2 regions of the Paenibacillus sp. JNUCC 34 genome follow, and region 1 is predicted to be linked to the other one. Evidence: riboswitches for the same ligand, from Rfam matches in the RefSeq annotation. Region 1 holds a riboswitch; the other holds the start of a gene.
The links. A riboswitch is a leader RNA that binds a small molecule or an ion and turns the genes downstream of it on or off. The one in region 1 is predicted to bind glycine.
Positions count from the first base shown of each region.

Region 2: another riboswitch for glycine. It lies ahead of AC2TF5_RS18540 (alanine/glycine:cation symporter family protein); the one in region 1 lies ahead of gcvT (glycine cleavage system aminomethyltransferase GcvT).

Region 1 covers NZ_CM177770.1:2,424,612-2,440,012, reverse strand. The annotation lists gene AC2TF5_RS11570 (endo-beta-N-acetylglucosaminidase) at 1-11, opposite strand, end outside; gene AC2TF5_RS11565 (hypothetical protein) at 304-522, shown strand; gene AC2TF5_RS11560 (glycosyl hydrolase family 18 protein) at 742-2,364, shown strand; gene AC2TF5_RS11555 (MutS-related protein) at 2,656-4,377, shown strand; gene AC2TF5_RS11550 (DUF4253 domain-containing protein) at 4,623-5,387, opposite strand; gene gcvH (glycine cleavage system protein GcvH) at 5,614-6,003, opposite strand; glycine riboswitch at 6,169-6,284, opposite strand; glycine riboswitch at 6,455-6,552, shown strand; glycine riboswitch at 6,556-6,667, shown strand; gene gcvT (glycine cleavage system aminomethyltransferase GcvT) at 6,769-7,875, shown strand; gene gcvPA (aminomethyl-transferring glycine dehydrogenase subunit GcvPA) at 7,875-9,224, shown strand; gene gcvPB (aminomethyl-transferring glycine dehydrogenase subunit GcvPB) at 9,221-10,678, shown strand; gene AC2TF5_RS11525 (nitroreductase family protein) at 11,218-11,856, opposite strand; gene AC2TF5_RS11520 (RrF2 family transcriptional regulator) at 11,976-12,431, opposite strand; gene AC2TF5_RS11515 (carbon-nitrogen hydrolase family protein) at 12,528-13,475, opposite strand; gene pdxR (MocR-like pyridoxine biosynthesis transcription factor PdxR) at 13,720-15,156, shown strand; gene AC2TF5_RS11505 (SCO family protein) at 15,243-15,401, opposite strand, start outside.
Region 2 covers NZ_CM177770.1:3,935,331-3,950,731, forward strand. The annotation lists gene AC2TF5_RS18485 (hypothetical protein) at 1-1,442, opposite strand, end outside; gene AC2TF5_RS18490 (phosphoenolpyruvate synthase) at 2,219-4,882, opposite strand; gene AC2TF5_RS18495 (GNAT family N-acetyltransferase) at 5,181-5,732, opposite strand; gene AC2TF5_RS18500 (NUDIX domain-containing protein) at 5,739-6,203, opposite strand; gene pyrE (orotate phosphoribosyltransferase) at 6,244-6,777, opposite strand; gene AC2TF5_RS18510 (YdcF family protein) at 6,952-7,344, opposite strand; gene AC2TF5_RS18515 (hypothetical protein) at 7,440-7,685, opposite strand; gene AC2TF5_RS18520 (class I SAM-dependent methyltransferase) at 7,698-8,576, opposite strand; gene AC2TF5_RS18525 (HEAT repeat domain-containing protein) at 8,642-9,340, opposite strand; gene fosB (metallothiol transferase FosB) at 9,409-9,828, opposite strand; gene AC2TF5_RS18535 (hypothetical protein) at 10,012-10,497, opposite strand; gene AC2TF5_RS18540 (alanine/glycine:cation symporter family protein) at 10,846-12,189, opposite strand; glycine riboswitch at 12,341-12,440, opposite strand; gene AC2TF5_RS18545 (GNAT family N-acetyltransferase) at 12,637-13,176, opposite strand; gene AC2TF5_RS18550 (class I SAM-dependent methyltransferase) at 13,202-13,891, opposite strand; gene AC2TF5_RS18555 (DMP19 family protein) at 13,983-14,453, opposite strand; partial or broken gene csaA (chaperone CsaA) at 14,577-14,905, opposite strand; gene AC2TF5_RS18565 (alpha/beta hydrolase family protein) at 15,190-15,401, opposite strand, start outside.

The DNA.
Region 1 (15,401 bases):
CTTTTTTTCACTGGTCTTTCCTCCTAGGTTGTAATGTTGGCCCTCTGCTACTTGAGGCAATGGAGACTAGTGTTACGTACAGACTGACAGTTCCAGCATTTTTCAAAAAATGAGTGGAAGCGGTTTCACAAAGACTGTGAAATTGTACATGGCACCGCCTCATCCACGCCTTGTCGGCTGCTTTTGAAGCATCCATAAACGGCTTCCTTTCCTTCAGCGCCTTAGCTCGAAAATCATCAAATCATAGCTCATTTGAATTCCTCCAGTTCTTGGCTGTCTCTCTTCTTCTATTGTAATGATCGCTTGTTCCAAGTCTATCCATCTTTCGTCTCAATTTTGAATCGTACACCTATCCGTTCTTTCATTACACCAAAATCACTGGTTCCTTGGTGTAGCTATCTAACCATAAAAATGACGATCATCATCATAGCCCACCGGCTGTCCACGATCCGCCATGCGGACCAGGTCAACGTGATGGAGCAGGACCGGGTCATCCAGCAGGGCGCTAACTGGATCATCTAAAGTTTAGTAGAAGGTTCTTCATTGTAAAAAAGTACTATAAAGAAGATGGTTGGAATGGTAGAATAAGGATGCATGTGGATGGTTTATCTGAATTCGCCTTAGCAATCTGAAAGACTATGAGATTCAGTAACGTGAATCCACAGGTAAGGAGTTGAAAGCGTTCACTAAGCGTGTCACCAAGACGTTTTCAATCGTAGAAGCGAACAATAGGAGGGAATTATGTTTAAAAAGATTGTTATACTTTCTATGGCTATCATGCTTTGTATAGGGACAGGCAGTACACTGGCATATCGCGCACAAACGCAGGCGTATTCTGATGTTCCGAATGATTGGGCTGCTGGCAGTATTTATAAGTTATCCGCATTAGGTGTGATATCAGGCATGGGAAAAGGCACGTTTAAAGGAGATGCTGTTCTTACGAGAGAAGCTTTTGTAAAAATGCTGATGGCTTCGCTTCAAGTAGACTCCTCCACAACCCAAACCATGAAATTACAAGATATGCAGGATCCGAACCGTTGGTCGTATCCTTATATTAAATACGCTTATGAGCAAGACTTGATTGATTTTATGATCAAGGACAACCGCTTTAATCCTACCCAAGAGATTACAAGAGAAGAAGTCGCTGTACTCACCGGCCGTATGCTGCTTCAAGACCTGGATGATCAGAAGCAGGCTAGCTGGAATCAGACAGGCTGGAAGTCCGAGGCGGACAAACGAAAGTTCAAAGATGCCACTCAAATTGATCCAAGCTATCAGGCAGAGCTCTATTACAGCGCCCAGTTGGGCATGATGGTTGGCGACGCAGCAGGTAAATTCAGTCCAAAAGCATCATTGACACGCAAGGAAGCCGCTGTGATCATCGAACGAATGATCAATGAGCGAATAAAGAAAACCGAGGTAGCGGGCATTGGTTATTACGCTATTGAATCCTTCAAGCAGGCTCAGCAGATGCAGTTCTTGAATGAAGTGAAATTCGGTTGGTCGGAGCTGTCTTACACGGCGGATGGCATAGCGGCTCTGGATCTGGATAATAGCTTTTATTCTGTACCAAGCGGTTGGGAGTCTGCCATCCAGATTGCTGATCAGTATCAGGTTCAGAAAGAGCTTAGTTTGTTTTCCGATAACAGGGATCAAAAGTTGAGCAAATTTCTAAAGGATCTCCCAGCGCAGAAGGCCTTCATCCAATCCGTGAAGGATACGATGAAGAATAATCCGTATGGATTTACCGGGATCTCGATCGATTTTGAGGGATTGAAAAATTCATCAGAGCAATCTGCTTTTGTTACCTTTCTTAAGGCATTAAGACAGGAACTTGGTGGACTCACCCTATCGGTAACGGTTCCTCCAACGGAATGGTACAAAGGTTATGACTTACGCCAAATTGGCGCAATTGCAGATCAAGTGATTGTTATGGCTTACGATTATACGCATTTGGAGAGCGACCTGCCTTCGGCCCCGCTTCCATTAGTCAATGAAACAATCCAGACTGCGCTTGAGAATATTCCGAAGAACAAACTGGTTCTCGGGATCTCCAAGCAAGCGAATCAATGGATTACGCGCAAGGATGGAACGGTTGTACTTGAAAATCCGGCCATTAAGCTTGTGGAAGAGCGGGCAGCTAAGACAAGCAGCAAGTCAGTGTTTGACTATCCTTTCTTTTTAGAAAAAATTACTTTTACAGATGACCGCGGCAGTCATGTGATCTGGTACGAGGATGAACAGAGCATCGAAGCCAAGATATGGCTGGCCAAGTATTATGGACTTCACGGGGTTTCCTTGTGGTATATGGGGAATTACACGGCTGCTGATTATGAAGTTGTAAGGCGGGATACGAACAGGTAGCTTCCGTCCATCTGTCGAGCGAGCGGGGTTACGAGATAGCGTTTTATACACGGTACAAGCAGTTCTTATAGTTTTTTATGATTCCTATTTCGTTTTTCGCATAAGGGCAACACCCGTCAAAAGCGCCTTTCCGGCCGCCATTGGCGGTCTTTTTTTATTTTCCAAAAAGATGATTGTAACACCTGTCTCTAAATACATATTTATTTCCTATTTAAAGGCTGGACAATCGCCTCTCATTGTGATTGATTTGTAAAATATGCTATAATCCACAAAAAAAGGAGATGGATACAAATGCCCCTCCTCACAAACGAGAGTATTAATCTTATTTTTCCTCATGGAATAGAAATGAAAGGAGTGAGATTAACTGAGCAAGACTTCAATGAGCTTGAACTTAACGCTATCATTCATATGATAGACAATAACCGCAAACACTTTAACGATATTCGGAATATATTTAGACAACTAAGCTATGATCCTGAAACAATAAAATTTAGGTTAGATATTATAGAGGACTTGTTGAATAACTCTGAATTGTTGCTATGCCTAGAGGAGAGTTTGTCTATCATTGCTGATATGCGGTTTGTATCTGGAAAGTATTCCAGCGTAAGCGTCGATATGTTGCAAACAGTATCGAGACTCAAGGAATTGGGTATTTATGTACATTTTGTAAAACAATTACGCAAATCCTTTACCGAAAAAGCCCACTTAAAATCCGAAGGACTTATTCGTCTGAGAGATCGTATTATTCAAATTTCGGAAGATTTCGACTTCAAAAACCTATCCGAGCAGCTTCCTAAATTGCAAAAAGGGCTAGATTCAATTTCGAGCGTGACCATCGGCATTAATTTTGATGCTCAATTAAACCCTGTTGAAGCAACACTTGTCTCTATTAATGATAAGAGATTTTCCGGGAACTCTCTTATCGGCAAACTTTTTGCAAGCGGTAATGAGTACCAAGGCGTATCCGAGTTATACAAAAACCCAGAACATGTTGAAACCGTACATATTTCTAAAAATGATACTTCCACTTACGACATGTCGCCTGAAGAGACCGAACTGCGAAGACTATTGTTCCGTGATTTGAAAAAGGTGCTTAAAAATGTTTTGAAGCCTATTCAACCGATGATTGAAAGATATTCATATCTTCATTTCAACTGGATTCTCTCGCTAGAGACGGATATAGCCTTTTATGTTGGTGCTGTTAAATTCATCCACAAATTGCGAGATTGGGGCATGCCGATGTGCAGACCTACTCTGCTTCCATCAGACGAGCGAAAGGCCCACTTGAAAGGGAATTATAATCTTAATCTTGCACTTAGAATGTCTACACGATATGAGGATGGAAAATTGGGAGACCATATCGTAACCAATGACGTTATCTTTAATGATCATGGTCGCATATTTATTCTAACGGGTCCTAACTCTGGAGGAAAAACGACATATGCCCAAGCGATCGGTTTGACGCAAGTTTTGATGCAAGCAGGGCTATATGTCCCTTGTGTTGAAGCGGAAATTAGCCCTGTAGATGGACTTTATCCTTATTTCAACGTTGAGGAAAACTCCAATATGGAAACGGGACGGCTAGGCGTTGAATCCAAAAAAATAAGTGAAATTTTCCAGAACGCAACACCCAACAGTTTAATCTTGCTTAATGAATCATTTTCTTCAACCAGTCCAGGGGAAAGTTTCTATTTAATGAAAGATATTGTTTGTGCGCTTAAATTGTTGGGACTTCGCGCTGTTATCGCCACACATCTTCATGAGCTGGCAGAAAGCATTAATGAAATTAATTCCCAACAAGCCGGTGAAAGCAAGCTCATTAGTATGGTAGCAGGAATTAAAGAAGAAATAGAACATAAATTAACTGAGTCCAATCGCTCATATAAAGTAACTCCCGGGAAGCCGCAAGGACAAAGCTTTGCAAGAGATATCGCTCGGCAGTACGGCATAAGTTTGAAGCAACTTACCCAAACCATTCATGAACGAAATCTTGTTACAACCCCCTCCGAATAACTGATCAAGACCCTATTTTATAGACACTGAAAAAAGACCCTAGCCTACAATCTGGTGATAGGGGGACTGACCCCATAGCGTGAGACAAATCAAAACACCTTCAAGTGAAATCTACTATGTCGTAAGATATAGAGACAATCTTGGAGGTGTTTTCACTATGGCACCAAAGTGAGTTACCCAGTTGAAGTGAAAATGAAAACGGTCGATGTTGGACACTATACTAAATGGTTCCTATCCAAACTCCATCAATCCCACCAAAAATACCACACATCATGCTTCATCAAATAATCCGCGTAATCCCCTAAGCTATCATGACCTTCCAACACGTATGAACAAAAAATAAAGTGCTCTTTCGCCAGCTTTAATGCATCCTCATATGTCTTCGGGCGTTTTCCTGTTTGCATAACCCATGTATCGTCCGATACAGCGAGAAGTTTAATGCCATGTTCCTTCTGCCAGTGCTTTATAACAACCGACTGATGTACTGGGAAAGGACATTCATTAAAGCCTCCCATTGGAATCCACAACGGTGCTTCATATCCGGATTCCTGCGGCAATGTCAAAACAATTAGCTCATCATCTTCTTCTATGCCTTCCTCCAGCCACTCTGTAGTTACAAGAAATGGTTCCGTCTCCGTTTCACATTGCTCTTCACTCAAAAGCTCATGCCCATCCCATAACAAAGAATACGACCGATAAATCTCATTAAAATTTTTGCCCTCCAGATTTTTCTGCTCCGAAGATAAATCTGAATACTCAAGTTGAGACCCTACAATCTTCCGCCATACATCCTCGACACTTAGGCTATGTACTTCTTCAAGCTGACCGCGAACATACGCAGAGAGTGATTCTTCTTCCTCCATTGTTTCTTCCATCATCTCTACCAAATTGTATCCAGGCAGAACCAAAATGCTATGCTTTCCTTCTTTTGTCGCAGGCAGCGACACGTTCTCCACCTCTACAACTTCAATGTCACATTCCTGTAGATAATCAGATAATTCTTCGATCATACTTCCACCTCTTTTATAAAAATATCTTCGACTCTATCATCCATCATTTGTTAATTCTAGCATGCGTTTATCTGTTACATCAAAAAAAGAAACGCTTTTGAACCATCCAGCTTAAGGACGAAAAGCGTTTCTTCGAGAAAAAGTCCACGATCTTCATCGTGGACAACGCTCATTCACGAGCTATTTTCATAATATATCTTAATTTTTATAATTTCAAAAAATTAAATCAATCCACTTTAGCCCGATATGCTTCCGCAGTAAGCAGTTTTGCAAGCGCTTCCTCTAGATCGCCTTCAACTTCGATTTCAGCGATCCAGCCACCCTCGTACGGTTCACTGTTCACCAGCTCCGGCTGCGCCTCAAGATCTCCATTCAACTTGGTTATTTTACCGGATACCGGACAATAAAGCTCCGATACCGTCTTTACAGATTCTATCGATCCAATACTATCCCCTTCAGCCACGTCTGATCCAACCTCCGGCAACTCTACAAAAACAATGTCTCCCAGTTGACATTGTGCATGATCGGTAATACCAATACGTACGATGTTGCCTTCCACCTTCAACGCCCATTCATGATCTTCGCTGTACACCAATTGCTCTCTGATTTCACTCATTTGAATTTCCTCTTTTCTTAATATGAAATGGATTCAAACAGAATAAAAAAGGACAGGAAAAGACTCACGCCTCTTCTCTGTCCTCGGTACCTGAGAGTTTATGAATGCCCGTCTCTTCACGGCCCTTCGTTTCCCCTTTGGCGGCTTTCGCTCTCTCCAGAGTTGCGTCAGATAGCGGTACTTTTACCTGAGAGATTACTCGTTAACTGGCAGGTGTAACGAATTGCTCCTTCGGTGCCGCCGCCTTTATTGGCGCTGCGGTCTCTCCCGTCCATCGTCATCCACATATGTAATTTGGTTGATTTCTTCCACAGGATAAAGCACTTAGCAGATCATGTCAATATAGCTGACAAAAATAATGTTTTTTGACGAACTAAAGGTTGACACGTTACTGAGATCGACGGTTATAATGATGTGAAGAACAAAAAGCATAATAGAGCTGAATAAGCGGATGAAGGTATTGGGAGAGATTACCGACTAACGGGTAACGCCGAAGGAGTAAACCGAAACAACGGTGAATCTCTCAGGCAAAAGGACTTTTACTGGACGCACCTCTGGAGAGAATCCTGATACATTTAGGATCACCAAAGGGGAAACTCACACGCGCTTCATATCTTGCTTACATAATTTGTGTAGAGGTAACTCTCAGGTACAAAGGACAGAGCAGAAGGACAATGATACGGCAAAGCTTGCTTTGCGCGTATGTTATTCCTTTTGCCTGTCTTTTTTTGTGTAGTCCCAATTCATGCTAAAGAGGTGCTCAAAATGAGTTCATTGCAACGAACGCCGCTTTACCCGCTTTACTCGGATTTCCCATCTGTCCGCTGCATCGATTTTGGAGGCTGGGAGCTGCCTGTACAGTTTCACGGAATTGTTCGAGAACACGAAGCTGTACGCCGACAAGCCGGTCTGTTCGACGTTTCCCATATGGGTGAATTTCTGGTAACCGGGCCAAACGCCGAGGTTTTTTTGCAGCAAATGGTTACTAATGATGTTTCGCGATTGTCTGTTGGTCAGGCCCAATATGCTCCCATGTGCAATGATAACGGCGGCACCGTGGACGATCTGCTAGTCTACAAGCTCTCAGATAATCAATTTATGCTAGTTGTGAATGCATCTAACATTGACAAGGATTTACAGTGGTTAAAGGACCATATCATCGAAGGTGTAGACCTTCAGAACATCTCTGCAGAAACAGCGCTCATTGCCCTTCAGGGCCCTGAAGCCGAAGCTATTTTGTCAAAGGTGTCCGCTGAGCCTGTTCATACACTGTCATCTTTTCATTTTATTCAAAATGCGGATGTATGCGCTACCTCCGTTCTCCTCTCCCGTACCGGTTACACCGGCGAAGACGGCTTCGAAATATATTGCCCAGCTGAATCTGCTTCGGCCATATGGACAGGGCTGCTCGCTGCCGGCGAGCCGAACGGCCTGATTCCGGCAGGGCTTGGTGCGCGTGATACTCTTCGATTCGAAGCTAAGCTCGCACTGTACGGCCAAGAACTGTCAGACACCATTTCTCCGCTTGAAGCAGGTCTTGGATACTTCGTAAAGCTGGACAAAGGCAACTTTATTGGACGGGATGCATTAGCTCTTCAAAAAAACGAAGGTGTACAGCGCAAGCTCGTTGGCGTTGAACTGATTGATCGCGGGATCCCCCGCTCTCATTACCCGGTGTATGTGGACGATTCTCTAATCGGTGAAATCACTAGCGGTACGCAGTCACCAACGTCGAAGCGAAATCTCGGTCTTGCACTGATCGACAGCAGATATACTGCAGTAGGGACTGAAGTCTCGATTGAAATTCGCGGCAAACGACTTAAAGCGGTGGTTGTAAAGACGCCATTTTACAAAAAAGGAGAAACCTTATGATGAAGCATCGTTATTTGCCGATGACTGAGCAGGATCAATCGGAAATGCTTGCTACCGTTGGGGCAAAATCGATTAAGGATCTATTTGAGGATATCCCTGCTGAGGTGCGTTACGACGGCGTTCTGCCGATGTCCGAAAGACTAAGTGAGCCTGAACTTCTAAAGTATATGAACGGACTTGCCGCTCGCAATGCAGATTTTGAACGATATGCCAGCTTTCTGGGAGCAGGGCTGTACGATCATCATATTCCCGTAGTAATTAATCATGTTATCTCAAGATCCGAATTTTACACAGCGTATACGCCTTACCAGGCGGAGGTCAGCCAAGGTGAGCTGCAAGCGATTTTTGAGTTTCAATCTTATATTTGCGAACTGACTGGGATGAAGGTAGCCAATGCCAGTATGTACGACGGCTCCACTGCTCTTGCAGAAGCGGCGGCACTTGCGTCAGGCGCTACGAAACGCAAGAAGATAGTCATTTCCCGTACCGTTCATCCGGAAGCTCGGGAAATACTCCTCACCTCCGCTCACGGCCTTGGCCTTGAAGTTGTGGAGGTAGGCTTCAAAGACGGCGTTACCGACACCGATGCTTTGACGGCTGCTATTACAGATGATACGGCTGCTGTTCTTATCCAATCTCCGAACTTCTTCGGATGCATTGAGGACGTAAAAGCCATTGAGCCGCTAGTTCATGCCCAAAAATCACTGCTCGTGCTTAGTGTGAACCCGCTTTCCCTTGGCTTGCTCGAATCACCTGGAGAACTAGGTGCAGACATCGTTGTCGGCGATGCCCAGCCCCTGGGCATACCGGCTTCGCTTGGCGGTCCAACCTGCGGTTTCTTCGCGGTATCCGAGCCGTTGATGCGCCGTATTCCAGGCCGGATTGTCGGCCAGACGGTCGATCAGGACGGCAAGCGCGGCTTCGTTCTTACGCTGCAAGCCCGTGAGCAGCATATCAGGCGCGAAAAAGCGACATCGAATATTTGTTCCAACCAGGCATTATTGGCACTTTGCGCCTCTGTGTATATGTCTACCCTTGGCAAGATGGGGATGCAGGAGGTCGCATTGCTTAATGTCCGTAAATCACATTACGCCTCCGAATGCATCACGAAAGGATCCCTAGATATAGAATTCGCTTCGTCATTCTTTAATGAATTTGTCGTGAAATTGCCGGATGGCGTTGATTTAAAAGAAGTTAATGCGAAACTTCTCAAGGCTGGTTACATCGGCGGCTACGATCTTGGGCTAGCCTATCCTGAGCTGCAGGGTCGCATGCTCCTCGCCGTTACGGAACGGCGAACTAAAGAAGAAATTGAGCGATTCATCGGAGAATTGGAGGCAATCGTATGAAACCGGAAAAAGCGCTGATCTTCGAACTAAGTAAACCGGGCCGAGTGGCCTATTCCTTACCTGATTGTGACGTACCGGAAACGGACGTTTCAGAATGGATTCCAGAAAACATGCTGCGTTCCAAACCGGCCGAACTTCCAGAGGTGTTCGAGGTGGATGTCATTCGCCATTACACGGAGTTGTCACGTCGTAACTTCGGCATCGATAACGGCTTTTATCCGCTTGGTTCCTGCACGATGAAATACAACCCAAAAATCAACGAGGATGTGGCCCGCTTTCCCGGATTTGCCAAGATTCATCCTTATCAACCCGAGGAAAGCATTCAGGGAGCTCTCGAAATGCTCTATACGCTTCAAGACGATCTCGCCGCTTTGACCGGGATGGATCAAGTGACATTGCAGCCAGCGGCTGGCGCTCACGGGGAATGGACCGGACTGATGCTGATTCGTGCATATCACGAGAGCCGTGGTGAGCAGCGGACTAAAGTGATCGTGCCGGACTCCTCACACGGAACGAACCCGGCCAGTGCTACAGTGGCAGGATATGATACGATTACAATTCAATCCAACGAGCGCGGTATGGTCGATCTTGATGCTCTCAGAGCTGTTGTTGGAAGCGACACAGCAGCATTGATGCTGACGAACCCGAGTACGCTTGGTCTGTTTGAAGAACAGATCGTGGAAATTGCTGAGATCGTACATGAAGCAGGCGGCCTTCTCTATTATGACGGAGCGAATTCCAATGCGATCATGGGAATTACCCGCCCAGGAGACATGGGCTTTGACGTGGTCCACCTTAATCTGCACAAAACGATGAGCACGCCACATGGCGGAGGCGGCCCGGGGTCGGGTCCGGTCGGGGTAAAAGATAAGTTGATCCCTTTCCTTCCTAAACCGATTGTTTCCAAACGTCAGGACGGAACATTTTACTGGGATTACGATCGGCCGCAGTCGATTGGCCGTGTGAAAGCTTTTTACGGTAACTTCGGCATTCTGGTGCGTGCCTTTACGTACATCCGTAGTTACGGGCCGGACGGTCTTCGCCGGGTATCGGAGCTTGCGGTCTTGAATGCCAACTATATGATGCATAGGTTGGCGCCTTATTACGAAGTCGCTTATCCCGGTCTTTGCAAGCACGAATTCGTATTATCCGGCAAAAAGTTAAAGGAATACGGCGTTCGGACCCTCGACGTTGCGAAACGATTACTCGATTTCGGCTATCATCCGCCAACTATTTACTTCCCGCTGAATGTCGAGGAGTGTATCATGATCGAGCCAACCGAAACCGAAAGCAAAGAAACGCTGGACGGTTTTATCGATGTAATGATTCAAATCGCACAGGAAGCTGAAACGAATCCAGAGCTAGTCATCAATGCACCTTACACAACGGTTGTGAAACGCCTTGATGAGACTACAGCTGCACGCAAGCCGGTCTTGAATTGTACTTGCGGTTAATGAGGTTGAGCAAGGGGCTATGGGACCGCCGTCATGCAACGCCAAATCGCGCGCTGCTTTACTCAAATAATCTAACAAGATTCAGTGAGTGTGGTATAAAGTGCAGTCATATATCATGACATCACGGCGAACGACGAATTGTTGCATGTAATGCAACAAAAAGGACAGATTTACCTCGTTCCAAGAGGAATTGTTGTAGAATTTACAGCAATATAAGTAGGTTCAAGCATTCTGTTCGTCCAATGTTGTATAACATACAACATTACTCATCACATCATGTTTGATCATTCTAGCAGCCCTTTAAGACGTTAGACATATCCGTAACTTCATCATTGCAACCTATTACCTTCCATATAAATAATCTTCAGACACTAACTTTAGTGGAGACTTAAAAAACAGATATTCTACAGAAAAAAGTAAAAGCAGGTCGCTCGAGGATTCATCCTTTGGGCGACCTGCTTAGTTTTAGGGTGCAACATGTTCTGCTTGATTCGGAGGCAAGAACGATTGTAGGAACGATTATTACACGTAGCGTCTCCTTATTTTATTTCATTCCAAAAAGCCACTTGATTCAAAGGAAGTCTTACAGTTTGGCGCGCCGGTTGAGCGGCTTTACCAATCGCAATCAGCATGATGCTCTCATAGTTCGAAGGAAGGTTAAACGCTTCTTTAAATTTATCATGGTTAAAACCTCCCATAGGCACGGTATCATAGCCTTTTGCCCGCGCGATTAGCATAAGCTGCATGGAGATTAGACCTGCATCGATATCCACAATGCTTCTCTTTTTGGAATCATCCAGATGGCGATATATTTGATTCGCAGTTGCGATCATTTTCTGTTTAATTTCCTCCGTCATATATCCCGCTTCCTGCGACTGTGTATAAATATGTTCCGCTTTGTCATACCACTCCATATCACCTAATACAGCGATGACGGCGGATGCATCTAATACTTGTGCCTGATTATTAGCAATTGGATAAAGCTTTTCTTTCAAGGCCTGATCATCGATGACGAGAAATCGCCAAGGCTGAAGATTGCTTGAGGATGGTGCAGATGTGGCATCCGTCAGCATTTCCTGCATCTCTTCCCGCGATATTTTTACCGATGGATCGTATTGCCGTACAGAATGGCGTTCTCTTACAACGCTAAGAAAATCTTTTTGTGTCAAAGTTGACATGGTTGAACACTCCTTAAAATTATTGTGCAAAATAATGCACAGTTTAGATCGCACTTATACTGTGCCGATAATTGCACAGTATAATGCAAATATATTTCGTTTGTCAATACACAACATCGTTACATCATTCTTTCGACGATGTCAGCGATCGTATAGGATTTCAGTACATTAAGTGTGCTTTCCTCAACCTCAGATAAAATATCAGAAAAAGCGTTTTTCATCTGCCCACCTAAGCAGTTGTCTCTTGCAGCGTCCAACATGCTGTCAGCGATGGTATTATGGATCTGGAGCGCCGAATAAATATCACCAAGCGATATGCGATCTGCACCTCTAACTAAACGGTATCCTCCGTCTCTTCCTTCACGGGATTCGATGATATGTTCTAAGGCCAATGCCTTTAAAATTCTTCTGATCAGCGTCGCATCGATATGCAGATGAGTTGCGATATCACCGCTGGAACATTTACCGCCTGAGTGTTTCTCAAGAACAACAAGTGCTTGGAGTGCTAAGCTAAAAGTTTTATAGGTGGATGGGCAGGCCATGGCCGATTTCTTAGAAGACGATACTTTATCCACTTTGTTGTACCTCCCCATTTATCGTAGTTCATTAGAATATTGTAACTTAAAACCTAACACTCCAGCAAGGTAACAAAAAGGTATGAGTATTTAATTTTATAAAAATTGTGTTATGTCCTGCTTTTTCCGGTTAACTACTAACTGAAATACATCTGGACGGCTATAGTGACCTACCACATCAAAATCATAACGACTTTGAACGATTTGAGAAAGATCCAGCGTTGCGAACAGAATGCCTTTTTCATTATACAATGGTTCAACGACATATTCTCCAAGAGGACTTACAATAGCACTTCCCCCTCTGTTCAAAATATCGGGATCTTGTTCAACATCTTCATAACAAGCTAAATCAGCGGGATATGAGTCTTTGGTCGAATACTGATTGCAGGAGATGACGAAACAGCGGCCTTCACAAGCAATATGGCGCAGTGTAGCCTGCCATGTATCGCGTGCATCTGCTGTTGGAGCGATGTAAATATCAATTCCTTGTGCGTACATAGACGTGCGAGCAAGCGGCATATAATTCTCCCAACAGATAAGTCCGCCAATTCTTCCAAACGGCGTATCGATAACCGTAAGAGTACTTCCATCACCTTGTCCCCACAACAGGCGCTCCGAACCCGTAGGTACGAGCTTCCGGTGTTTACCGAGAACCTCCCCGTCTGGTCCGATATATACCATGGAATTGTATAAGGTCCCTCTGCTGAACTCCTGATCTCTTTCAACTACTCCGATAACAAGATAAACACCTGTTTCCTTAGCAAGTTCCCCTAATGCGTCTGTCTCCGTTCCAGGAATATCGATCGCGCTTTCCCAATATCGTTCCCAGTCTTTTCTGCCATCAGCATTTCTGCTCCCGACACGGGTTCCAAAACCCAACCCTCGAGGATAGCCCCCTAAAAAAACTTCTGGAAACACAACCAGGTCGGCTCCTTGCTCTGCAGCATCTCTCGTATGAGCATCAATCTTGTCCATAGCTGATTGTTTATTAAACAAAATAGGAGCGTCCTGTACAACGGCTACACGAATATGTTGACTGTTCATGTCATCCTTCCCCTCTCGAACGATAGCATCTGTCTACGCCTAAAAATATCGCTCACACCATTAACTATTTCAATATTTTTACTATGATATATAATATATGACAAACCCTCATTTCAAACCGTCCATTCATGAATGAATTAAACCATCCAATTTATTCGACAATTTCCCCATCCATGTTCAACATATTGATAGAGTTTTGTCGTACATATGATAAAAATTTATACAGACCGAAAGGGTGAATAATGTGTGGAAACCTGATCGCAAAAGCAATCAGCCTCTTTATCAACAAATCGCAGATGATCTCGAACAAAGAATATCCTACGGGGAGTTTCCACCTGGAAGTTTGCTTCCTTCCGAACGAAAATTAGCAGACCAACTGGGGGTAAATCGCAGCACCGTTGTACTTGCATATGCAGAGCTGCGGTCGCTTGGAATCATAGAAAGCAGATCTGGAAGCGGTACCCGGGTCAGCAGAACGAAATGGGGAGCAACACCCAAACATACTCCAAATTGGCATCGTTATGCAGAAGGTGGTAATTTCTTGCCTAACCTGCCTTTTTTGCGCCGAATTCGTGTCGCTCTGGAGCAGGATCCATCCATCATTGATTTTGCCAGTGGTGAACTCGCTGGAGACTTGGCACCCATTGACGAGATTAATGCAATAATGAACGAAAAACAAAATACGTCGTATTTGGGATATGACAACCCCCAGGGATATATGCCTTTGAGACAGGCCCTGGTATCGTTTCTAAAAGAGTATCGAGGTATCCATACGACTGAATCGTCAATACTGATTACATCCGGTTCACAGCAATCTTTATACTTGATAACCCAATGTTTGTTATCTCCAGGGGACGCAGTCGCCATAGAAGATCCATCGTACTGTTATTCATTGCCCATGTTCCAGTCTGCTGGTCTTCGATTGTTCAGGCTACCCGTCGACGAGCGGGGTGTGCAGCCTGAAGACATTCGTTCTCTATTCAAGAAACATAAAATCAAAATGGTGTTTATTAATCCCAACTTTCAGAACCCGACGGGTACTTTACTTGCAGAAGAGAGAAGAAAAAAATTGCTTGATGTTGCAAGCGAACTCGGACTACCAATCGTTGAAGATGACCCTTTTAGCTTAACGGCATACAAAGGTACGCCCCCTTCACCGTTAAAATCAGCTGATGCGATCGGGTCTGTGCTTTATATCGGGTCTTTTTCCAAAATTGCCGCATCCGGCTTGCGTGTTGGTTGGATGGTAGCTCCTCATTCTGTTGTCGAACGACTGGCTGATGCTAGACAGCAAATGGATTTTGGGCTTAGTGTTGTACCGCAAAGGGTTGCTGCTACATTCCTGGAATCACCGTATTTTGATCCCCATATGGATCGGTTGAGGTCAACCCTTCTTTACAAGCGGGATTTAATCATTGAGGCCATTCAAAAAGAGATGCCAGATCTTGTTGAGTATCATATTCCTGATGGAGGACTGCATCTGTGGTGCAAAATTGTACCTAAGGTGAATGACAACAAATTACTGGATGCCGCTATTCAAAAAGGGGTAATCTTCGTACCTGGAAGTGTATATGGATCGGATTCCAGTTACGTTAGGTTTACATATGCCCGTGCAAGAACTGAAGATATTCATACTGGTATATCCAGATTTGCGGAAGCGCTTCGCTTAAGCATTAGATAAAGAAAATTAGAAAAGGTGCATGATAGGATTCAATGTTCGTAAAGAATCTTTACCATGCACCTTTTTGTATATCTTCTTCTCGTCATTTACTTCTGTAAAGCTTTCACATCTTTTATAATTTTGTCGTATGGAGTATCCATAGTTCCATCATACTTTGCAACGACCGTTCCAGATTGATCAACCAAGTAAAAGGAAGTGCCGTGTATTACTTGATCTGAAGCAGTATCCAAGATAAGTGGCGTCTT
Region 2 (15,401 bases), 1.5 Mb from region 1:
CCAGGTAAGCCCTTAGCCGCCATTTCGATATATTTATTTCTCTGTATAAGCTCATAAGGGACAGAAAGATATATGGCAAAATAAACTCCCCTCGCTTGTCCGAACAAGGATCGATCATGCATAATCCATTTTCCCTTCGGAAGAACGCCAACAAGATTATCCTTCTCTTCAGACGGAACTGGGAAAAGAGCCATGATTACATTGCGGTGATAAAGCACCTCCATATGCTTGCTTTGGTGTCTCGGATCACCCTCATGATAGTACTCACCCGGATGAAAAAAGAACAATTGGTTGGCCTCATTTTCTTCCGTAACCGGCAGTGAGAAACACCATCTCAACTGTTCGTTATCAAATTCATCAACCCGCTCCCACAGACCACCTGCGGCAAAGTCCGGAGTCACATAGGTGTAGTTGTGGAGTTTGGGGAATTCCGCAGCGCCAGGGATTACTTTTCGAGTATACTTTTTCACCTCAATCGGTTCTCGTCTGTTCAATGCACTAGCTCGTGCACTTTCTGGAGCCTCATAGAACAAAAAGCCGGCATATTCGGTACGCGGCATTTCCTTCGGCAGCATAAAATCTCCGAATTGAATATAATCGTGAAGTACGTTACCATCTCCCGGAATGTCATGCGGCCAACCACGGGAATGCGCACCCACCCAAGCTCCTTTCAAATAAAACGATGCCCGCTCATTCCACAGGTAATCCAGCATTTCGCACAATAATCTCTTCAGCTCCATGTCGCTGTCGCCTGTTATTTCAAGTGCGCAGGTGAACGCTTGCACCCAATGCCAGAACCAAGGAAGAACTCCGTATTCCGGCATGCCGTTGCTCTTAATATATTGAAGGGTTGTCTTCAGGCTGTTCAGGCCGTCTTCTCTTAAATCCTGATCATCAAACAACGTTCCAAAAATGAGTTTTGCCGCCGTATATTTTGCCTCGTGGTGATTGTAATAAACGACAGGCTTTCGAAAGAAACCACTGTTATAAACATGCTCTAGTGTGTGGTCGAAGGCCTTTTTTAGCTGTACGCTAAAATGAGCACCATATTCCTTACAAAAATAAGCCATTAACGAACCCATGATTTCAACAGGGAGTTCATTCAGCGACGCGTCTTGAGGCACGGGATGAAGTCCGAGCGGCCAGTGACCGTACAACTTCGTTCCAAGCTGTTGATTTTGCAGAGATAATACTTCGAGTAACACTCGCTCTGCTGTTCCCTTGGCCTGCTCTCTGTCAAACTCCACAGGAAGTTCCGGATTTACAGCAGCAGCAAACAGATAGGAAGCATAATAAAAGTTATTTCTGACATCGTTATAAAACCATAAGCTACTCTCCAAAAGTGTTCTGCTTTCCGCGTTATGAGCGATCAGACTGATGATTTCATCCTGACGCTTTTGATAAGGACTTTTCAAGCCTTGTGTATGTATCACATTCCCCACGTCCCTTCTCTTAATACAATATCCATCTTCTATTGTGCAGGTTTTTCGTTCATTTGGCAATGAAATAAACCTATTTCCGAACCTAAACGAACTAAAAAATTTATTGTTATAAACACAAATGAACTAAACGGAACTTTTTTTGGTGAGAGACGCTACGCGTACGAATCGTTCCTACAATCGCTCTTGCCCCCGAATTTCCTGAATTACTTCTTAGTGGAAGAAATTCGGGGACAAAGAGCATATGCTTTCGATGCGAGCTTTCCTTTGGAAAGCTTTTACCGCTATCGCTTCTCCGGAATCGCTTCGTCCTCTCCGCTACTTCGTGCTGCATCTCTACTTGAAAAACAATAGTAATGTGAAAGTACGCCAATTTAGGAAGCTATAGTTTTCAAATGTACATTCAAAATGCCATGAATTTGATAGAAATAATTCGAAGAATCTTATTGTTGCTGGACGTAGACCGATTAAGCGAAAAGTTATCGCTCATGAAAATACATACTTAACTGAATGAACCCGCTCACACCACCGAAGCAATGAATGCACTTTGTCTAACCTAACCAGAAGCTAAATAACAACCAAAGGACAAGCCACTGATAAGAAAGCGGCCCGTAAACCACATAAATAAGCAGACTACCCCAGGATGAATCCTCGAGCGGCCTGCTTTTGCTTTCTCTGAAAGATGTCCCTGCAATCTTTGAGGACAACCCTTTTTTATGGAACCCAGGTTCCAGCCCCTATTCATAAGCTCTACCCGCATTGATTTCCATGGCTTCTACTTATTCTACGTTTCTTTTAAGGATCTCAATATACCCTTCAGTCCCGTTAACTCTAATCCAATCCCCGTCTTTTACTAATTCAGTTGCGTGATCGATGCCTACCACGGCGGGAATCCCGTATTCTCTCGCTACAACAGCTCCATGTGTCATCATTCCCCCAACCTCCATAACCAGCGCCTTGGCTGCATTAAAGAGCGGAGTCCATCCCGGGTCTGTAAATGGGGCAATTAAGATTTCACCGGGGTTCAGGTTCGCTTCATCTGGCTTTAATACAACCTTGGCATAACCTTCAACAATGCCGGCTGATACAGGCGTTCCAAGAAGCGCCCCTTCCGGGGCACTGGCATTGCTCCGCTTCCCTGTTATAATCTCACCTTCGCTTGTGATCACTCGTGGAGGTGTGCGTTTCTGGTCCTGCTCCATTTGCTTTTTTCTTGATTCCACAATTTTTTGAGCATCTATATGTTCATCGCCCTTTACAAGATTATAGAGCTCAGAAAGTGTCAGGTAAAATACGTCGGATGGCAGCTTCAAGCCCCCGCTATTTGCAAGCTTCTGTCCTTCCTCCAACATAGCGGTTCGGAATATTTCAAGATACTGCACCATCGTATACTTAGGCCATTCACGTAGGCCCATCACGTTCCGGAAAATACGAATCCACCTAGTCATAATTTTTGCTTTTATAAATCCGCCAGGAGTTTTACTAAGCTTAGCTATGATGTCCCTAGCTGTTTCTTCTGCTTCAATTACCCCCGCATTAAAGCGTGCTCGGTGCTCTCCCTGCCTGAGACCATGAACCTGATTCAAAATAGAAGGGACAAGTAAAGTCGGGTCATCCTTCCACCTCACATTTTGCACATCAATCTCTCCGGGGCACCTCATTCCGTATTCCTCCATAAAGTTCATAAACTGTGTAGAGAATACCCCTTTCTTATCTACTTCTCTGAGGCCTTCGTAAAAACGACCAGCTTTTGCTGTTTTGAGGTATTCTGCAATCTCAGAATCCTGCCGGACGATGTCTGCCAGATCCCCAATCCGCAGTCCCATTTCCGACGTCACATTGCCGGGTAAGGATTTGTTTAACAGACTTACGCTATGGTCATCCCCCAGCCATTTTTGCGACAAGTACTGAATTCGTTTAAAAGCAATCATTCCTGGCGCTACCAAAGTCGCTACGTTTGTAAAAAGCGGCAACACAAAACTTCCGCAGCTTTCCTGAATTCTTGCGATACGTTCAGCTCCAGAGGCATTTTGGATATAAGACTGACATTCCTGTAAATAGCCCCGTGTTATTTTGTGAGCTCTCGGCATGGCTTCAACCGGATTTCTAACGAATATATTTTTCAACACATTCCTGAAAATTGGAAGCATTGTTTTTTTGACTTTCTTTTTCACGCCTGGGTCGGCTTCATCTTGTATAAAATCCGGTCGTTGAACGAATTCCCGGAACGCACTCCCAATAAGCTCATCCACCTCATGTAACAATAGCGGTACAACTTTTCGGGCCTGCTTGATTTGCAGCAGCGAGGTTAAATCGATAAACAGCCTTCCTCCCGCTTCAAGCATATACTTGGATTCTGAGATGACAGATGATTTTCCAAAAGGGAACATGGTACGCCAGATAGATCTGGCCATCGGACTTAGAACAGCAGGCATCATCTGCTGATGACCGAAGGAAAAGAACACATGCAGATGTTCATCCAAAACTTTAGGAACCGGATAAAGCGATGTAATCGGACGGCTTTGCACAATGTAAAATTTGTGGTCATATAAGCACCACTCAATATCTTGTTCCGAGCTATAGTGACTCTCAATCCGCTTTCCCAGCTCCGCAAGCTCTAGGATTTGTGCATCATTCAATGCCTGAAGATCCTGCTTTTCTTTGGGAAGTTCCTCGGTCACCGTACCACCGGCTGGATTGGAGTAGATCGCCACTTTCTTGGTTGCAATTTTCTTTTGGACAATAACCCCTTTATATACTTGATACAAGTCAGCGGACACAATCCCTGATACGAGTGCTTCACCCAGTCCGAAGCTCGCATCCACAGATACCGTATTGCGATTTCCGGTTATCGGATCAGCCGTAAACATAATGCCCGAAACCTCTGGAAAAATCATCTCTTGCACGACAACAGACAGCAGCACGGAGCGATGATCAAATCCATTCTTCGCACGGTACACGATCGCTCTATCGGTAAACAACGAAGCCCAGCAAGCTTTAACTGATTCCAGAAACTGCTCTTTCCCCTTAACATTCAGATAAGTTTCCTGCTGCCCGGCAAAAGAAGCACCCGGTAAATCCTCTGCAGTCGCGCTGGAACGAACCGCATAAGCTTTGTCTGTACCTAGCTCTGCCCACGCCTTCAGGATGGAAGCTTGTATGGATTCAGGCATAGGAAGGTCTTTCAGATGCTCTCTGATTTTCTGTCCTAAACCGCGAATTTCATCCAAATTCTCATAAGCAGCTTGATCCAGTAAACGAAAAAAATGCTCCATCTTCTCACTTGTCTGAATAAAACCGCAATAAGCCGACGTAGTAATACAAAAACCTTGTGGAACCGGAAAACCGGCTTTTGTCATTTCACCGAGATTAGCGCCCTTTCCCCCAACAAGCGGTAAGGAATTTTTATCAATTTCGTGGAAGAGCAATATATGGTTACTCATTGGATTCGCCATCCTTTTGTTCAATGATTTCTGGCTCCATTTAATAATGGATCAATCAAATGCTGCTTCCCTTGATTAAAATCCCATTTTTCAGGGTTATTTATGTCAGAAATCAGAAAACTGAGTATTAAATAGTGAGTATTAAGGCTTATGGCCATCTTATTAGATTATGTACGAAAGTATCCATTCCATTCTAAGAACGACAAAAAAGCTGCAACCATTAGCAGCTTTTTCCTTGTATACCACCATTGAATGAAGAAGGCCAACATTCGAACTCATATGAATATCAGGATCAAAATCATACTGTTTCAAAGCTCCATTCCTCTGCTTTCAATCCATAAATAATTCTATTAAGAAATCTTCCATTAATGAATTCGTAATCTCTTAGTTCACCTTCACGTTTAAACCCGAGCTTTTCTGGAATAGCACGGCTCTTCATGTTCTCTGTGGCTACTCCGATTTCAACTTTGTTCAACTTAAGCTCCTCAAAAGCATATTGAATTAGCACCTTTACAGATTTAGAAATGATCCCCTTACCCTCATATTCCTTACCTAGCCAATATCCAATTTCCGTTTTTTTATTTTCTCGATCTATATATAAGTAGCCTATAGAGCCTACTAACTCGTTGTTACTCCATATACCTAACCAGTACCCTTCATCCTGAGCATATCGCATACGTGTTCTCTCAATAAAAGCTTTAGAATCATCCGCTTGTAAAGTAACACTCGGAATCTTCAGCCACTCACCGAGATGAGTTCGATTTCTATCGATTAAATCATACAGTTGTTCTGAATCTTTGATCTCTAATAACGACAAAAAAGTAGAATCATCAATTTCATATTTAAACATATCTGATCATCCCCACGTCCTCGACTCTACTAAAAAATTTTTAATATCAACACTGTGTTTCTGTGTGTTTTTTCGACTGTATTCATTCCACTTGTTTAATACAGTATAAAACATCTCTCCAAAATTCAACCCTTCTGGTAATTGATCCACGAATTTAATTTCATCGATTTCATAATCAGGTAGGTCGGCCATACTCTCAATTCTCGCATAAAATACCATACCGTGATTTCCATTCAACATTGTTATTCCAAATGCCTCTAGATCAAATCTAATCGCGCCTGTTTCTTCATACAGTTCTCTACTTGCAGTAAAAAGTAATGTTTCACCTGGCTCTCTATTGCCACCTGGAATTTCCCAACCGCCACGTTTTTTATTTCTTATAATGATCAATTGGTCGTTAAATTCCGCAATCAATACAACAAATTTGATTAAGTCATCATGAATTTCATTTAACTCATACCATGGAGTCATATTTTACTCATCCTCGTTGTATTTTTTAATCGGTTTCGCGCTACTCCCCTGTGTTACCAGCAGCTATTAGCTCTTCCATTTTAAAAAGTGAGTGTACTTTAAGTCCGATTTCTTCTAAGTTCCTTCTTCCTTCCGGATTTCGTTCAATTACGCATATAATATCTTCAACTATGGCTCCTGCACTCCGTAAGTCATTGACACTTAGTATGACTTGTCCTCCCGTTGTGACAACATCTTCAATAATACAAATCCTTTTACCTTCTATGTTAGTTCCTTCAGCTAACTTGCATGTTCCATATTCCTTAGCTTTTTTTCTCACAAATGCAGCTGGTATGTTAGATTTCAAGGAAAGAGCCGTAGCTATTGGTATTCCGCCCATTTCAAGCCCTGCCAGCACTTCGATACCATCTGGTATCAATGAAGCCAATTGTTCGGCCACTTTAGATAACACTGCGGGGTTGGATTCAAATAAATACTTATCGAAATATTCATTCGAGATTTGACCAGATCTAAGAGTGAAAGTTCCTGTTAAATGCGCTACCTCATAGATTTCTTTTGCTAAATTGTTATCCATAATGTCCTCCTCATTTTCTTTCTAAAGTAGTTATCGACTCTTTATATATCAACTTCTGCATCCACAAAATATTTCCCCTTTACACCGTAAATAACCTTATAAAGTTCATCCCTTACTCGCTTTTCTTCCATTGTATCTGTCCACCAGTTGTTTGCCTGTCCTATCTTCCGATCATCAGGACACCATACATATTATTTTTTCCAATCCTATAGCACGATCAAGTACCATAAGTGAAGCCAAAATATTCTCTTTCGTATGGTTGGATATTTGTTCTATAAGGATGGATTCTGCAGGCACGCCAAGTTTAATGGCCTCATCCCGCATAACTATGGACTCATGGGGATTTCTTCCACCAAATCTATCTCCCCCAGTAAACAAAATCAAAGGTGCCCGACCATTCTTATATAACTGAACCGCTTTCAACACTCTATCAACATTCATCCCGCCAAAAACGAATATACAATCTCCATGAATAGTGCCATTATCTATTTCGGAAGCATCACCAAAGACCAGCTTGGTAATTTGTTCTTTTGTTAATTTCTCAGGGTTCATATTTGAAATTAGCAAAATTAAACCTCCAATCTTTCATGTCCTCAAAAATATTTCGATTTTGCCATCTCATGCCTGGTGCGTCGTCAGGTCGGTCCTCAAAACCAAATTTCTTATAATATGTATTCTGGTAGCACGATTAAATCACATATTATCGCTTGAAAAACTCCGTCTGAGATAATCCTTCCTATACCGACTAATTTGTCTTCTTCATACGCTGTCATTACGTACCAGCTACTTTGTAAAGCAAAGCCTAATTTTTCTGGCCCTTTTTCCGTTATCCCTTTCCAGCTGGCACTTTCTATTAGCTTAATAAAGTCTTCTCCGCTTGGGGCAAGCTCTTTATAAATTATTGTCATACTGGCTCCTCTCTATCTCTTTACTGTTCCAAAAGATATTTTCATGTTTGGAGCATAAGTTAGCCAAGATTGAGGTCCAAATTCTCTAGAAAACAGTAATTCAGCTTCATGCTGATCCGAGGCTTCTTGGTGCGTTAATCCCCTATTCATTAAGTTATTTAAAGTATCCGTTAAACATTCAGGTTCTTTTCCTAGCCCTTCTTCTCTTAAAGAATCAAAGAGCCTTTCCTTGTCTTTCAAGTCCATGTGTTGGTCTAAAAAATTCACCCTATCGCTCACTCTGCACTCTACGTTTTTTAATCCCAATTGACTTAAAAGGACAGGCAGCTGCATTCCGATATTTCCGTCTTTTCCATTTCGTCTGGAATCTTCTTCGAACAATTTTTGTAATATCCCTAACCGTATGTACTGGGACTGATCAAGACCGTCAACATAATAATTCGACGAATTTGCAATCCAGTGAGGCTCAAAACAAATAACCTTACCATTATCTAATACATGATCTATCATCTTCTGAACAATTTTTCTTGAATCAGTCATATGTAATAAAAATGCATGACTAATAGCTATGTCATAGATCGGCTGGGCATCCATTTGTTCAATATCGACTACCTTAAATTCAGTGGAATACCGCAGGTTTGAAAATATTTCTTTAGCTTGATGTATTAAATCGGTACCCTTATCTATCCCTGTGTAGGTGGACCCTTCAGGCAGCAGTGGAAGGAGCTTAAGTCCGAGAAATCCGTAGCCACATCCATAATCAATGATGTTTACAGGCTTGTCGATCTTCCAAACTCCCTTGACCAAGAACTCTAAATAATCATCATTGTAGTATAACCAACGGGTTTTTCTGAGATATTCGATTTGCTTATCCCAATAATAATCAGACATTTAGCAAGCTCCTTTTATTCAGTTTTTTAGCGATAATTCATTAGCCTCACGAACCTTACGAACCCTCACCCTCGAAGTCTTGACAGAGCTCTTTTCGCCGCCATCTTTCCATTATGCATTCCAGATTCCGATACCTCGATTAACTTATCTTTGGCTGGAGCATATCTGTGATGTCCTAGAATTTCACAAGCTCTTTCCTGTACGTACATATCCTCATCATCTAAATATTTGATCAGCGTATCGAGGTATTTTTTAGGAGTCAAAGCCATGACTGAAAAAAGAAGCTGGCATCTAAGATCCTCGTCAATCTCATTTACGCTTATGAGCCGGTTCAACTCATCAATACACTTCTGATCAACTTCAAGATCCTGAACGCTGCTTTCTATTTCTACGGGGTATTCTTTTTTTAGCTCTCTCCAATCCAGATCTGGATCTTGTTCAATGGTGCGAATAAATGAGCTCACACTTCTAAAGCCGGGTGAAATATCGGTTTCTTCATGATCGAGATAACAAACCCTGTACTTTAATGGCCCTTCATAAAAAACGCCGACATAATTAGAGTTGTCATCGGTCCATAGAGGAATTATATTTTGATACACTTCTATATCAGATAAAAATTCAATAAGTTCTACGATCTCATCTGAATCCATTATTCTTAATGTAAACTCATTAGCATTTTGTTTTTCTTTATGTAGCTCCAACATCTCTATGAAATCACTAGGTACTTCTATTTTGAGTTTTGTAAATAGTTGCCTATAGTACATTCTTCCCGACTCCTTTACAGCATGATATTATTTTTTGAGGTATGAATACTGAATCTACATTGCCTTGATCATTCAAAAAACTCCATATGCTCTTTATCGTTCTTATAGTAATCTAATCGATCCTGTAGATGTCCTGTATGAAATTCAAACATATGACCATCTGGGTCCAAAAAATAAATCGATTTTTTATCCTTCTCATCCCGCTCTCTTCCTGGCAATACGTTCACACGCAAATCTTTCAATCTATTTAATAATAGATCAAAGTCTTTCTCTTCAATCGTGAAAGCAATATGCGTATACGTCCTTTGATTCTGACTCCTTTCGATATCCTCTTGGTTCAGGGCAACCCATAGGCCGTTTAAATCAAAATAAGCTAGCCTTCTTCCCTTTACTAATAGCTTTGCTTCAAACACATGGGTATAAAAATCAATGGACGTGTCTAAATTGGATACGGAAAAACATAAATGATTTATCGCTTTGATTTTCATAGTTAGGTTTCTCCCATCTCAGGCTCATACGATTCTTCTCTAGAAGACTAAAGCCATATTAATCGAATGCTCTCTAATCTATTTTTTTCTACTGTTCCATTCTGACTTGCTGTCGCTTCGAAACGCATACCATCCTTCAGGCCAATCCTTCATTATATATATGTATTCCCTTCGATTAATTTGTTATTTTGGAGGTTTTTGAGCTTGTCTGATCAGTTTTCCTCCATCAAAATGTCTACCATATTTCTTAATCGTTTCTTCGATTTCTTGATCCATAGGAATCTGGTTTGAAATTTTCCAGGTTAAGAAATAGGCTTGCACCTTACCTCCATAAAAAACCCATGCAAAAAATTTTGTTGCAAATTTATGGGCTCCTTTGGTTCTAAAATTATTCATCGAGCTCCCATCTTTCCACACGGTAACGGTTTGACCAATTCCACCCTGAAGTTGTCCTGAGAGTTCTGCATATAATAATTTTTCATTCTTTGTTAGTTGTTTTTTTACAAATTCATTAACAATTCCATTTATGATAATTCTGAAAATATTGAATCTTTCTCCCCGTGTTACTGAAATAATCGCAGTCTCAGGCAAAAGTATATCTCTATCTCCTAAAGTAAACTTAGCTCCGTACTTGTTGTTTGGATCTTGATGTTTTACCCATATCTTCATGGAAACACCACCAAATTCTCTTATTTAGTACTTAGCTAACATTATGCATTATCCCACCGGATTAAGCCTGTCTGTGTATTCACGCGACCTAAATATCACCGTAGTATCGATTAATGCTTTTACTTCTACTTTATCCTTCGTTCTATCATTTATCGCTCTCGTTTTCATGTTGACACACCACCTAAAAAAAGACGACCCGCCCTTAGATATCTCCTATCTTAGGTCAGGTCGCGTGTTGTCTGGATCATCTTCCTTGATTATACATCTCTTAAGTAAGGGGCGTAAGCCCAATAGCGGAAATGCAATATCTTGTTAACTCTTCACATTAAAATCCTTCAAAATCCCTTCCTATCTCTGTTTCATATGCCTTAGATAAAGACGCGTTTCAGTTACAACCACCCCAGACAAACCAAGCAGGGCAACTAGGTTCGGCAGTGCCATCAGTCCATTCACAATATCCGCGAGCAGCCAGATCGCTTGTAGCTTGATAAACGCGCCCGCCCCGACCAGAACGATAAACACGATGCGGTAAGGCAGGATTGATTTAACGCCAAATAAGTATACGATGCAGCGCTCGCCGTAATAATTCCAGCCTAGAATCGTCGTAAACGCAAATAAAATGAGGCAAAACATAAGAATTAAGGAGCCAAACGGTAATGCCGCATCAAACGCCGCTTGTGTCATTTCTGCTCCTTCCGCAGCCCCATTCCATGCGCCGGTTACAATCAGAGTCAATCCGGTCAGTGTGCAAATAATAATCGTGTCTATAAAAGTGCCCGTCATCGACACAAGCCCCTGCTCCGCAGGCCATTTCACCTTGGCCGCAGCGGCCGCAATCGGCGCGCTGCCAAGTCCGGATTCATTTGAAAATACACCTCTTGCAATGCCGTTGCGAATAGCCAGCATAATAGTAGCGCCGAGAAATCCGCCACCTGCCGCAGTCGGATTAAACGCGCTCTGAAATACGAGCGACAGAGCGTATGGAATCTTGTCAGCGAAAGCAATAAGCACGATGCAGCTTGTTACCACATAGACAATGGCCATGATGGGCACAACTTTCGTGGTCACCCTTGTAATATTCTTGAGCCCTCCAACGGTCACCAATGCCGTCAAAGCGGTCACTACAGCTGCAGTTGCAGCGACTGGAATACCCAAACTTGACTGCGTAGACGTTACAATGGCATTGACTTGCGGGAAGGTGCCAATCCCGAAAAATGCGACCAATACCCCACTCACAGCGAAAAAAACAGCCAGCGGTTTATATCTTACACCCAATCCTTGTTCAATATAATACATCGGCCCACCCGATACTTGCCCATTCTCGTCTATTTTCCGGTACTTTACGGCCAGCACACCTTCGGCGTATTTGGTTGCCATGCCAAAAAAAGCAGCCATCCACATCCAGAACAGCGCTCCCGGGCCGCCCATTTGAATAGCCGTCGCTACACCGACAATGTTTCCCGTTCCAATGGTGGCAGCCAGGGCGGTAGCAAGCGCGCCAAAGCTAGTTACGTCTCCTTGCCCTTCATTTTTTGCGGTGAATATAAGCTTGAGTGCCAGCGGCAGACGAAAAACTTGCAGCAAACCGAGGCGGAATGTGAAAAAGATCCCCGTCCCCACCAACAATACAAGAAGCGGCAGCCCCCATACAATTTGATTCACACTGTCTAACCATTGTTCTAACATGTACATTCCTCTTCCCCTCTTCAGCATCGATATCGATGTGTCTCACGACACGAAAAAAGAGTCAAATCGATAGATTTGACTCTGGGGACATTTTTGCAGAAAAGCAAATAAAACGATAGGTGATAATAATCACAAATCCGAATAATAATGCATAAAATCTGCAATCCCTGTCCTTTTACCTGAGAGTTTTAACGTGTATTGACACGTCTTGCCCCTTCGGTGCCCCACATCAGCGGAGTCTCTCCAGAGTTCTGTCCGTCTACGGTCCTGCTTGCGTTCAATCCTGTGAGAATGATGCAAACGCCTGAGAGTTTTGCCCCTTCGGCCAAGCCATTGCCTGTCTCCCGTAAACTTCATCCAGTTATGAAGTTGTTTATCTATTATAGAGAACCGGCTGCGATTTCGCAAGGATGTTCTCTATGGCAATACACCTTTATATTAATATCTACAAGTCTATAAATGACTATTATCAAATCTAAAAATGATCTTGTATCCGTCATTCTCTGTGTTGGCAAACTCCTCTTGGTGTGATTCAGAAGTATAATTTTGAATTGTTTTTCTCCAAAATGATTGAGCCCTCTTATTTGCTTCTGTCGGGTTTGTTTGCAGTTCCCAAAACCCTTTATGTTTATTAAACACTTGTACCGCTGCAGCTTCAGCAATACCTTTCCCACGGAATGGCCTCAACATAAAAAACTCATTCATGAAAAATTCACTGCCATGAGGCGTGTAAGGTGGAGTTGCTACAAATGCAAAGCCTGCCGGGATATCATCTACTCTAACTAAATACGGAAATAGTACAGATGGCTTCTCCCACCAGACATCGAAAACTTTGTTTTGCTCATTCAACGTCAATGTATCGTCATCCTCATATACACCATATATATTCGGTTTCCATTCCCAAATTTCAGACAAATCATGCAAATATAGCGGGTATAGGTTGTTTACAATAAATTTTGTAGATTGGTCAGTCAAACTAATTGAGATTTTCATATAATCCTCCTTGGTTGTTCAACGTTCACACATGCTTCCACCATATTCCTGCACATTCAGGTACGGTAGACCACTGGTTTTCATCTATCTTTCTTGAAATATCCGAGCCAAAGAAAAATTCCATATTTTCTTTAGCTTCTGTTGTATTTTCAAATTGATAATCTGTCCTTATCCAACGATGTGAAAAACCGTATTTACTCTCAAGAAGTGAATAATATTCAGTTAAAAACTTAGGTGGATTGGGGCTTTCAGTTCCAGTTCCCAAAGTCTCCAATATTATGATTGTCCCTGCAGGTTTCAAGACACGCATAAGTTCAGAAACGATTAACTCAAGATTCTCTTTCCAATCAATATTGCCCGTGTTAGTTAAGTAACTAATGCTCCAACCAGATACAATTAAATCGATTGATGCATTGTCGATTGGAAGCTTTCGATGATCTGCTACAACGGTAGTCCAATTACGAGACAAACTATTATTATTTAATTTATTGTCTAAAAGCTCTAACATGGATTCAGATATATCCGTACAAACTAGTGAGTTAGCTTCAAGGGCTATAAAGCTTGAAAGCCTTCCTGATCCAGCCCCTAGATCTAAAACATCCAGTCCTTTATACGACCTAATTTCTTTAATATACTCCGTTAAATCAGGTTGCCGGCTAACCATATCCTCATATGAAAAAGATAGGTCCTTATAGATTTCATCATGACTAGGCACTGAAATCTCCTCCTAATTTTGTATATTTATTAACTTCACATGATTGAGCACTTGTATTCCGAGCTGTAATGTTCCCTCTTCATAAAAATCACTATTCAAAATCATTCCAATTGTTTCTTACAAATTCAATCAATAACTTGTATATTAAATTATAATCAATCTGATCGTACTTCTCGGTTAAATCTGACCAATATTTATATTTCGTTTCTTCATCCTCATTTGATAAATATACCGTACTAGCTTGATCAAATATTGCTCTATGTTCATGTGCATTAAGAGATTGTAAACATTTAATTGTCTCTTCAATGTATACACCTTCACTATTCAAAAAATACTGTGACAATCCACCATTACAAACTTCTCCATCAAGCCTGCAAGCTAATGAGAGTGTCCTCTCGCTTTCATTCAGTGATTCAAAAGTTCGATTATTTCTGCTCATGGCAATCAACATTTCAGAAATCTTTTCTCTATCTGTATCATATCTTTGAAAGATATAGTCTTTTGAAAATATTATTTTAATCTCTCCTTTGTATCTTTTTGAATCACTCACTTGTTCTAACAAGTTTGCTTTACCTAAGAAGTGCGCCTGGACAAACCGAAATGACCTGCTCAGCCTCCTTCTTAATTATGTAATAAAGACCAAGTGTTACGAACACTTGGCCCAAACTAAATATTCACTAATGTCTTATGCAATAGGTGTACCGTTCTTAACAGGTTCATCTGGTTTTAGGAGCACCACATCACCCTCTGCAGGAACACCGCCGATGACCAACACCTCCGATTTAAAACCGGCGATACGTCTAACAGGAAAATTCATTACAGCGATTACTTGACGTCCAATAAGTTGTTCTGGTTCATATCTTTGTGTAATTTGAGCAGAAGAGCGTTTAATCCCCATCTCACCAAAATCGATTTCTAATTTTATTGCAGGTTTTCGAGCTTCTGGGAACGGCTCTGCTTTAATAACAGTACCGACACGAATATCTAGTTTCATAAATCCTCAATTGTCACCATGGTTGCTGCCTCCATTTTACAGTTATACTAATTTCACGATATCACAATTGATAGTTAATGGTAATCCTTTTCTCGAAGATCCTCAGGTAGATCAAGGAATTCAGATCGCAGCGAAAAATCGTTTTTATATGATTAAGTGCTATCTTGAGATGCCTTCGACATGCTCTTAAACACCTCCAACTTAACAAATACCGCTTCATCAAAATGTCTCTTGCAAACCCAGAAGTGTTAGTATTGCAGTGCGAATACGGTGTAAACAGGTAATGTCGTCTTCCTGCTCACTATCAAATAGGTTCTCCTTTTTTATTAATCTCAACGACTTTATTTAACTGCATGCTATCTAGTAATTTTTGATAGGCCAGTGTCTTGTTTTGGATAAACTCACTTAAGAAACTAGTTGCATAATTGCTAATGGTCTTATGCTTCTCAGATATTTGCTCTTCTTTATAATGGATTGGTACATCACTAAATGTCATATGGTGTGCGCCTTGAACTT